3 regions of the Isoptericola sp. MSGPD8_1_ISO-PGPR-S23-394 genome follow, and region 2 is predicted to be linked to each of the others. Evidence: riboswitches for the same ligand, from Rfam matches in the RefSeq annotation. Region 2 holds a riboswitch; each other region holds the start of a gene.
The links. A riboswitch is a leader RNA that binds a small molecule or an ion and turns the genes downstream of it on or off. The one in region 2 is predicted to bind cyclic di-AMP.

Region 1 (3,261 bases), 830 kb from region 2:
GCAGGTCGACGACGAGTTCCTCGCCCGGCTCGAGCGCGTCGGGCTGGTGCCGGGGGCTCGCATCGAGGCCCGCACGCTCGGCGACTACTACGCCGTCCAGGCCGACGGCGCGAGCGAGGGCCTCGAGCTACCCGACGACCTCGCCAAGCACCTGTTCGTGGCGGCCCGCTGACCGTTCCCGCGGGCCCGTCGCGACGCACGGGACACCGCGGCGGGCGGGCTGTGATCGGAACGTGACATCACCGGTGGGTTCGGGTACGGTCAGACACGCTCGCCGGAGTGCCCTCCGCCGAGTGCCGGGCCGGACCGCCAAGTCCTGCCGCCGTCCCGGCCCCACGGAAGACCGCCGGCAGGAGCGGGGGACCCATTTGTGGGCATCGGTGACGGTGTCCTTGGGGTGAAGCCGCACGGGACCTCTGGTTCTGTGGGGCCGGGTGATTTCTCCCACCCGAACCCGACAGCTGACCTCGTAGGCGACAGGAGAGGGAAGACGTGAACGCATCTACCAGGACGCGCGGCAAGCACCGCGCTGCGCGGCGTCCGATGTTGGCTGCGCCGTCCGCGGCGGCCGGTCGTCGGGCTGCTGTGGTGGCCACTGCTGGTGGTCTGCTGGTCTCGACGATCGGTGGGGCTTCTGCGGCGCACGCCGCTCCGGTCGACAGCGACGCGGCGAAGAAGCTGAGCACGGTCGATCTGGGTGCTCTGACGGATCAGGCGCGTTCGGCGCTGGAGGCGGCTCCGGTCGTGACCGTGGACTCCGAGGCGAAGGTCTCGGTGGAGAAGGTCACGCCGAAGATCGCTGCGCGTGCCGAGATCAAGGCGGCGCCGGAGCCCGAGCCGGAGCCGGTGCGTGAGGTCGCGCCGTCGCGTTCGGCCGAGCGGACCGCGGTGGAGTCCACCAGCGAGTCGAGCACCGAGTCGTCCAGCACCGAGTCCACGGCGGCACCCGCGTCGGCCAACGGCTCCATCATCTCGATCGCCTCGCGCTACGTGGGTGTGCCCTACGTCTCGGGCGGCACCTCGCCGTCCGGCTTCGACTGCTCGGGCTTCACCCAGTACGTCTTCGCGCAGGCGGGCATCTCGCTCCCGCGCGCCTCCTCGGCGCAGCGCTACGCCGGCACGGTCGTCTCCCGCGCGGACGCGCAGCCGGGCGACCTCATCTGGTCGCCGGGTCACATCGCCATCTACGCCGGCGGCAACACCCAGATCGACGCCCCGCGCCCGGGCAAGACGATCCAGTTCCGGAGCATCTGGCAGTCGAACCCCACGTTCATCCGCGTCGGCTGACCCCCCGGGTCGCCACGCCACCACGAGGCCCTGCCGCGCACCACGCGCGGCAGGGCCTCGTGCCGTCCCGGCCTCTGTGCGCCGCTGCGCCATGCCGGGGCGCTGGAGGCCTTGCTTCGGGTATCGCGACAGGGGGGCGGGCGGAGGATCTCCGGCGCTCAGCGGGCCCTCCAGCACCTCCAGGGGGCTGGTGACGGAGGCCATCCCTCGTCACCGTGACCTAAACGTGACATGGGCGCCGTGATCCGCTACGGTTTCCTCGTCCGGTGGAGCATTCTGCCGGATCCTGACCGGACGCCGAGTCCTGCCACCGGTCGGGGAACCAAGACCGCCGGCAGGAGCGGGGGACCCATTTGTGGGCATCGGTGACGGTGTCCTTGGGGTGAAGCCGCACGGGACCTCTGGTTCTGTGGGGCCGGGTGATTTCTCCCACCCGAACCCGACAGCTGACCTCGTAGGCGACAGGAGAGGGAAGACGTGAACGCATCTACCAGGACGCGCGGCAAGCACCGCGCTGCGCGGCGTCCGATGTTGGCTGCGCCGTCCGCGGCGGCCGGTCGTCGGGCTGCTGTGGTGGCCACTGCTGGTGGTCTGCTGGTCTCGACGATCGGTGGGGCTTCTGCGGCGCACGCCGCTCCGGTCGACAGCGACGCGGCGAAGAAGCTGAGCACGGTCGATCTGGGTGCTCTGACGGATCAGGCGCGTTCGGCGCTGGAGGCGGCTCCGGTCGTGACCGTGGACTCCGAGGCGAAGGTCTCGGTGGAGAAGGTCACGCCGAAGATCGCTGCGCGTGCCGAGATCAAGGCGGCGCCGGAGCCCGAGCCGGAGCCGGTGCGTGAGGTCGCGCCGTCGCGTTCGGCCGAGCGGACCGCGGTGGAGTCCACCAGCGAGTCGAGCACCGAGTCGAGCACCGAGTCGTCCAGCACCGAGTCCACGGCGGCACCCGCCGCGAGCGCGAGCGGCTCCTCGGCCGTCTCGATCGCCGCCCGCTACATCGGCGTCAAGTACGTCGTGGGTGGCGCGTCGCCGTCCGGCTTCGACTGCTCCGGGCTCGTGACCTACGTCTACAACCAGCTCGGCGTGTCGCTGCCGCACTCCTCCAGCGCGATCCGCAGCGCGTCGAACACCACCGTCATCTCCGCGTCGGAGGCTCGTGCCGGTGACCTCATCTGGTCGCCCGGACACATCTCGATCTACATCGGCAACGGCCAGCAGATCGAGGCGACGCGTCCCGGTGGCTGGGTCGTGCGACAGTCCGGCATCTGGCAGTCCAGCCCCACCTACCTGCGGGTGACCGGCTGACCTGACCGCCCCAGCATCCACGACGCCCCGACGTTCCCCGTGAAGGTCGGGGCGTCGTGCTGTCCTTTGCTACACCTTGCGGCCGTCTTTCGTTACGCTTGAACCACAGTTGTTCCGGACGTCGAGGTCCGGGCATGACGGGAGGCGCGACATGACACGTCCTGAGGTCGTCCTGGTGGGCGTCGACGGTTCCACCGCGAGCCTGCACGCCCTGGACTGGGCGGCGACGTACGCCCAGCGGGTCGGATGGGGGCTGCACATCGTGTGCAGCTATTCGCTGCCGTCGTTCACAGCGGCATCGCTCGACGGCGGGTACGCGGCTCTCGACGACACGGCCATCGCCGAGGGGGCGAAGGCGGTCCTCGCCGAGGCGCAGGCGCGCGTCGAGGGGCTGGGCATCCCCGTGGAAGGGACCGTCGCCACGGGAGACGCGGCCGGTGTGCTCGTCGAGATGTCGAGCGACCACTGCCTCGCCGTCGTCGGCACGCGCGGACGCGGAGGTTTCGCGGAGCGGCTGCTCGGTACCGTCTCCTCCGCGCTGCCCGCGCACGCCCACTGTCCGACCGTCGTGGTCCCGCACCGTGAGGGAGCGGAGAACCCGGAGCGTCGCGACGGTGACGTCGTGCACGAGGTCCGGCGGATCGTCGTCGGTGTGGACGGCTCGCCGACGTC
Region 2 (3,261 bases):
GTCGCGCGCCTCGGCCACGTCGTCCGCCGCGGCGTCGAGGTCGGAGGGTGCCGGGTCGGAGCTCTCGACCACCTCGACCTGCACCCGCGGCAACGTCTGCGGACGGAACGGGTTCGGCCGGGTGACCTCCTCGACGGTGCGCGTCGTGACGGGGTAGGTCACCTCGGCGTCGCGGAGCCTGCCGGCCTCGTCGAGCGCGTCGGCGAGCGGTGCGCGGACGGCGTCGTCGGCCACCTGGCCCTCGCTGTCCGTGAGCACCGGCCGGGCCGCCTCGATCGCGTCGTCGAGGGCATCGAGGCTCGCGGTGTAGTCGGCCTCGGCGCGGGCGCGGGACGTCTCGGCCTCCTGGGTGACGCGGGCCACCTCGGCCTCGTGCTCCGCCGCGGCGTCGACCCAGGCCCGGTGCTCCAGCACGCCGACGACGACGGCGCCCACCGCGAGGAGGAGGACGACCGCCGCGGCGATCCACCACGCCGCGCGGCGACCCCGGCCGGGCGGGCGTGCGGCCGGCAGCTGTTCAGGGTCGGGTCCCGACGTGCTCACAGGGCGATTCTCTGGCGTCCGAGCCGTTCGGGCCAGCCCGGACCTGTCACGGCACGAGCGTGGACTCCCAGTGCCACGGCTCGGGCTTGGACCCACCGGGCTGCGCCCAGTCCGGGTTGACCCAGCCGAGGGCGGGCGCGTGCTCGTGGAGCCATGTACCACGCTCGCCGGCGTAGGTCTCGGGGCAGAGGTCGACGGCCAGGCCCCAGCCGTGGTTCGAGGTCCCCGGCGTGGCGGCCAGGTACCCCTTGGCGGCCTTCGTGGCGACCTGCTGGTCGTAGGAGCGGTAGCCGTCGGTGACGCACATCGGCTCGCCGAACCGTGCGGTGTAGAGGTCGTTCAGCTCGGCCAGGGAGCGGGCGACGTCGGCGCGGACGAGCACGGCGCCGTCCCACGGCGCGCAGAGCTGGTCGCTGGGCAGGCGCCCGTTCGACCAGCCGTCCTGGACGGGGGTGTCGCACCCCGGCGGGTTCTCGGGCGTGGGCTCCGGGGCGGGCTGGATGGTGCGGTCCTTGCGGGGGACGCGCTCGTCCGTGCGGGACACGGCCAGGTCCCGGTCCACCGTCACCGCGGGCGCCTGCCGCGCTGCCGGCGCGGCGGCAGCCCCTGGAGCGGCCGCTGCTGCCGGAGCCGCCGGCGCGGCGGGCGCGGTCGGGGCGGCCTGGGCGACGGGTGCCGGTGCTCGCGTGGTCGTGGCGGCGTCGTCGGTGGTCGTGGTGCGGACGACCGGTCCGGCCTCGGCCAGGTAGGTGCCGCCGGTGGCGAGCACCAGGGCGGCGGCCGCGGTGAGGGACAGCGTGGCCCGGGGTGCCGCGGAGGAGCGTCGCCGGGGCTTCTCGGCGAGGTGGCGACCGCGGACGGGTTCGCGCCGGGACCGGCGGGTTCCGGCCGGGGCGGGACCCTGCTGTGCGTGCTTCATGCTGCCGGTCCAGAGGTCCGACGGCGGTGGTCCGGTGGTGCGGCTGCGCGCGGGCACGCGTCGTTCATCGGTGCTCTCCTGACGCCTGCGGGGTTAGCTGTCGGGTTCGGGTCGGAGACTGACCCGGCCGGCGGCGCCGGCTTCACCCCGAGGGCGCTCGTGACGCCCGTGAAGTGGGTCCCCCGTCCCTGTCTGGTCCTGGAGCAGCGGATGGTGACAGGGCTCGGCGGCCCATCCGTGCACCTCGCGGGCGCGAGGTGAGGAGACCATATCCCCTGCGTGCGTGATTGTCACGAATCTGTAACGGTGGTGGTCAGCACCATCGAGCCGCCGTCGAACCGCGACCGTCCGCTCCCTGCCGGGGACCGGTCCGGCAGTGTGACGGAGGTCTCTCTTGACCTCAACGATGGTCGAGGTCCTACGGTCGAACAGTTCCACCCCGCCACGGAAGGACGGATCCACGATGACCGGATACACGCTGCCTGACCTGCCCTACGACTACAGCGCGCTCGAGCCGCACATCAGCGGCAAGATCATGGAGCTCCACCACGACAAGCACCACGCCGCCTACGTCGCGGGGGCGAACACGGCGCTGGAGAAGCTGGCCGAGGCCCGCGAGTCCGGCGACCTCGCCACGGTGAACCTCCACGAGAAGAACCTCGCGTTCCACCTCGGCGGGCACACCAACCACACGATCTTCTGGCACAACCTCTCGCCCGAGGGCGGCGGCGAGCCCGAGGGCGAGCTGGCCGAGGCCATCAAGGACCAGTTCGGCTCCTTCGCCGCCTTCCAGGCCCACTTCGCCGCCACCGCGACCGGCATCCAGGGCTCCGGATGGGCCGTGCTCGGCTGGGACTCCCTCGGTCAGAAGCTGCTGATCTTCCAGCTCTTCGACCAGCAGGCCAACGTCCCGGTCGGCATCGTCCCGCTGCTCATGCTCGACATGTGGGAGCACGCCTTCTACCTCGACTACCTCAACGTCAAGGCCGACTACGTCAAGGCGTTCTGGAACATCGCCAACTGGCGCGACGTCGCCGCCCGCCTCGACCGCGCCCGCACCCAGACCGCAGGCTTCATCGCCTGAGGCCCACCCGTCGAGCGTCTCTGTTCCTCCCGGACCTACGGCTGATCTCGGAGGAATCGAGACGCTCGACCGGTCTTCGCCTCCCGAGGCCCAGCGAACCGGTGCCTGCCAACGACCAGGAGGCATGCACCGGTAGGCCCCCCGGCCCCGCGACGACACGGTGTCCGCACCCAACTGGTTCGGGCGCGGCTACGCCATCGCCTCGACCGTGCGGGTGGTGGCCGGGCCGGAGATCTCGATGTCGCGCAGCACCTCGGCGTCGGTCAGCGCCGTGCGCAGGTCGCGGCGGACCGCCGGGTCGTCCACCCGACCCTTGCGGGCGCGCGGGGCGGGCCTGCCGTCGTCGATCACGGCGGCGAGCGTCTCGGAGCTTGCTGCGTACGCTTCCTCGGCCTCGGCACGGGAGTCCTCTGCCGTGGCGTCCAGGCGCGCGACGTCACGCGGTGAGCGACGTGTCTCCGCAGAGGTGCACGGGCATGCCCAGACCGGCGAACAGCGCCGCCTTGGCAGTCAGCGCACGGTCGGCGGTCTCGGCGTCGGTGGCGTAGGCGACGTTGAGGTGGTTGGCCTTGTGCCGCGCCATGAACTGGTCGCGGCTGACGCCGTGCAGGACGGCGTGCATGATCGGCCACTCAGGGTTGGTGGCCTCCTTGCGGCGCCGGGTCTCATGCTCGGGCAGCTCGACCACGGAGGCGCGACCGAGGTCGACCTGGAG
Region 3 (3,261 bases), 430 kb from region 2:
CGCGCCGATAGGTTGGTGCCCATGACCGACGTGCCCGACCGTCCCGAGGACCCGCAGTTCGTCTCCCCCGGTCCGGGGACGGGCCCCGCAGCGGAGGGCGCCCCGGGCGACGGCGGGACGCCGGGACTCGCCGGGCCGCCCGCACGCCCGGGGGTCGCGCCGGGGCACGTGCCCGGAGCGACCGCGGACGACCCGGACGCCTTCGGTGCCCGCTGGGGCGCCCCTGGTGGCCCGACCGCGGCGGAGCGCGCGGCGGCGCGCCGTCGGGCCCGGGCGTGGGTGGTCGCCGTGCTGGGCGTGATCGTCCTGGTGGTCGCCGCGGCCGCCGGTGGCGCGTGGGCGGTGAACCGGGCGCAGGAGCAGGCCTGGGAGCCCGTGGCGGCGGACCTCGACGAGCCGCGGCAGGTCAACGCCGTGCAGCTCGTCCTCGGGTCCTGCGTGGCCGAGCTGCCGGACGGGTCCGCCGTCGCGACCGTCGAGGTGGTGCCCTGCGCGGACGAGCACGTCGTGCAGGTCGTCGGCCGCCACGACTCGGCCGGGGACGAGGTCTGGCCGGGTTCCGAGACCCTGACCGCCCGCGCGTCCCGCGCGTGCGGCCCGGAGCTGCTGGGCCCGCGGGCCCAGGAGGCGGGCGCCGGGGACGACCTGAGGTGGGTCGTGTGGACACCGAGCGAGGAGTCCTGGGCCGAGGGCGACCGTGCCGGACTGTGCGTCGCCGTCGGGGACGCTCCGCGCACCGGCACCCTTCTGGAGTGACCGACGTCACGCGAGATGTGAAGGCCGCCCCTCGACCTGCGTGAACGCCGGTCATCGGCCTGCACGGCCCGCGTGACAAGCCGACGAACCGGGACAGATCGTCTGGTCGTCTTGACCGGTTTCGCCCCGGCAAGAGCCGATCGGGCCGAAGATTCCGGCATGCGCCGGCGGCCGAGATCCTTCACAGGTTCTCCGCGAAGCACCCCGAGAACGCGCCGTGACCTGATTGTGATCTGTTGCGAGCGCGGGCTAGCGTGCCCGGGTCGCCCCGTCTCCGGGGTGAACGGTCGGACCGCAAGCCCAGTGCTGCCGGTGGTCCGGCATCACCGAACCCACGGCAGCAGCGGGAGAACCACGTTCTTCGGCCGGACTCGTTCCGGCCTCGGGGTTAAGCCGTCTCACGACGGCGGGCCATCACTTCTCGGCCTCATCCGACAGCTCATCTCGCAGGCTGGAGAGGTACCCATGTCCATCACCCAGCACAGCCCTGCGCGCCCGCAGGACGCCGGCGCACCGCGCCTGCGACGCTCCGTCGTCGCGATCACGCTCTCCGCCGCGCTCGCGGGCGGGACCCTCGTCGCCGGGGCCACCACGGCCTCCGCCGCCCCGTCCACGACCACCTCGGCCACGACGACCACCCTGTCGGCCGTCGGGCAGAGCATCGTCGCCGCGAAGAAGTCCAAGTCTGCCGTCAAGGTCTCCGTGTCCCGCAAGGTCGCGAAGCAGGGCAAGGGTAAGACCCGCCCCCGCTTCACCGTCCACGCCACCAAGCACGGCGAGCCGGTCAAGGGTCGCGTCCGCCTCTTCGTCGACGGCAAGAAGGTCAACGTCAAGAAGCTCAACAAGAACGGCATCGTGCGCATGAAGCCGGTGCTGAAGCGCTACGACGTCGGCAAGAACCGGATCCGCCTGACCGTGGTCCCCGCCCGGTCCACGGGCCTGGTCAAGGCCAAGCGCTACCGCACCATCACGATGAAGGCGAAGCAGACCGGCGGCGCGAAGGTCGTCAAGGTGGCCAACCGCTACGTCGGCCACCGGTACACGTACGGCGGCACCAGCCCGTCGTCGGGCTTCGACTGCTCGGGCTTCACCTCGTACGTCTACCAGAAGGCCACCGGCAAGAAGCTGCCGCGCACGACGTCGGGGCAGCGCAACGCCGGCAAGAAGGTCTCGCGCAGCAACGCCCGACCGGGCGACATCGTCTACACGCCCGGCCACGTCTCGATCTACGCCGGCAACGGCAAGATCATCGAGTCCGCCCGGCCGGGTGTCGGGGTCGTGAAGCGCAGGATGTGGCAGGACAACCCGACGTTCGTCCGCATCTGATCGACCGCCGAACAGGAACCTGGGCCCGTATTCCTCCGTGAATACGGGCCCAGGTTCCTGTTCGGCATTCCACCAAAGGTCGTAGCCCAGGTTCCCCCTCCCGCCGGAAGCGACGACGACGTCGCTCCGGACAGGCTGGAGTCCTCGCGCCGCTCCCGGCGCGGACACCACGAGAGGGGACCACGTGCCCGCCATCCAGATCACGGGGCTGCGCAAGTCGTACGGCCCGTTCGACGCCGTCCACGACGTCGGCTTCACCGTCGAACCGGGACGCGTCGTCGGGCTGCTCGGCCCGAACGGCGCCGGCAAGACCACCACGCTGCACGTGCTGCTCGGTCTCGCCGCGCCGACCGCCGGCCAGGCGCTCGTCCACGGGCGCCGCTACGGCGACCTCGACGACCCCGCCCGCACGGTGGGTGCCCTGCTCGACGCCGGCGGCCTGCACCCGGGCCGCACCGGCCGCGACCACCTGCGCATCCTCGCGCTGGCCGGGGACCTGCCCGCGCGCCGGGTCGACGACGTCCTGGCGCTCGTCGGGATGACGCCGGCCGCCGACCGCCGCGTGCGGACCTACTCCCTCGGCATGCGCCAGCGGCTGGGCCTCGCCGCCGCCCTCCTCGGTGACCCGGCGACCCTCGTCCTGGACGAGCCCGCCAACGGGCTCGACCCGGCCGGCATGCGCTGGTTGCGCGAGCTCCTGCGCGGGTTCGCGGACGACGGCGGCGCGGTGCTGCTCGCCAGCCACGTCCTGTCCGAGGTGACGCAGGTCGCCGACGACGTCGTCGTGCTCGGCCAGGGCCGGGTCATCACCGCGGGCCCGCTCGACGAGCTGGCCCGGGACAACCCCCTCGAGTACGTCTACCTCGACCTCACCGCCGCGACCGAAGGAGTGCGTTGATGTTCCTCGCCGAGCTGCTCAAGCTGCGTTCCACCCGAGCCCCGTGGGTGGTCGGCATCGTCGCCCTCGCCGGCGCCGTGCTCGTCCAGTCCACGACCCTCCTCCTGCCTCGCCTGGCCGACCGGCTCGGTGGCCTCGGCGGCACCTCGTCCGAGATCGCCACCGACCTGGTGCCCGACCTCACCGCCCTGACCGACCTCGGCTCGGCCTCCGTCCAGCGCGGCATGCTCGACCTGCTCGGCAACGGGCCCTCGGGGGCGGGGTCGGTCGGGGTCGCGACG

Region 1: another riboswitch for cyclic di-AMP. It lies ahead of AC3RJ8_RS03345 (C40 family peptidase); the one in region 2 lies ahead of AC3RJ8_RS17695 (M15 family metallopeptidase).
Region 3: another riboswitch for cyclic di-AMP. It lies ahead of AC3RJ8_RS15710 (C40 family peptidase); the one in region 2 lies ahead of AC3RJ8_RS17695 (M15 family metallopeptidase).

Annotation. Positions count from the first base shown of each region.
Region 1 is NZ_CM176517.1:727,661-730,921, forward strand. It holds gene AC3RJ8_RS03335 (iron-dependent transcriptional repressor DtxR) at 1-172, shown strand, start outside; cyclic di-AMP (ydaO/yuaA leader) riboswitch at 335-492, shown strand; gene AC3RJ8_RS03340 (C40 family peptidase) at 544-1,287, shown strand; cyclic di-AMP (ydaO/yuaA leader) riboswitch at 1,573-1,764, shown strand; gene AC3RJ8_RS03345 (C40 family peptidase) at 1,861-2,589, shown strand; gene AC3RJ8_RS03350 (universal stress protein) at 2,741-3,261, shown strand, end outside.
Region 2 is NZ_CM176517.1:3,841,766-3,845,026, reverse strand. It holds gene AC3RJ8_RS17700 (polysaccharide deacetylase family protein) at 1-543, opposite strand, end outside; gene AC3RJ8_RS17695 (M15 family metallopeptidase) at 590-1,519, opposite strand; cyclic di-AMP (ydaO/yuaA leader) riboswitch at 1,531-1,681, opposite strand; gene AC3RJ8_RS17690 (superoxide dismutase) at 1,926-2,546, shown strand; gene AC3RJ8_RS17685 (hypothetical protein) at 2,736-2,897, opposite strand; gene AC3RJ8_RS17680 (fucose isomerase) at 2,983-3,261, opposite strand, start outside.
Region 3 is NZ_CM176517.1:3,414,050-3,417,310, forward strand. It holds gene AC3RJ8_RS15700 (exodeoxyribonuclease III) at 1-11, shown strand, start outside; gene AC3RJ8_RS15705 (septum formation family protein) at 22-756, shown strand; cyclic di-AMP (ydaO/yuaA leader) riboswitch at 1,071-1,220, shown strand; gene AC3RJ8_RS15710 (C40 family peptidase) at 1,222-2,082, shown strand; gene AC3RJ8_RS15715 (ABC transporter ATP-binding protein) at 2,267-2,980, shown strand; gene AC3RJ8_RS15720 (hypothetical protein) at 2,980-3,261, shown strand, end outside.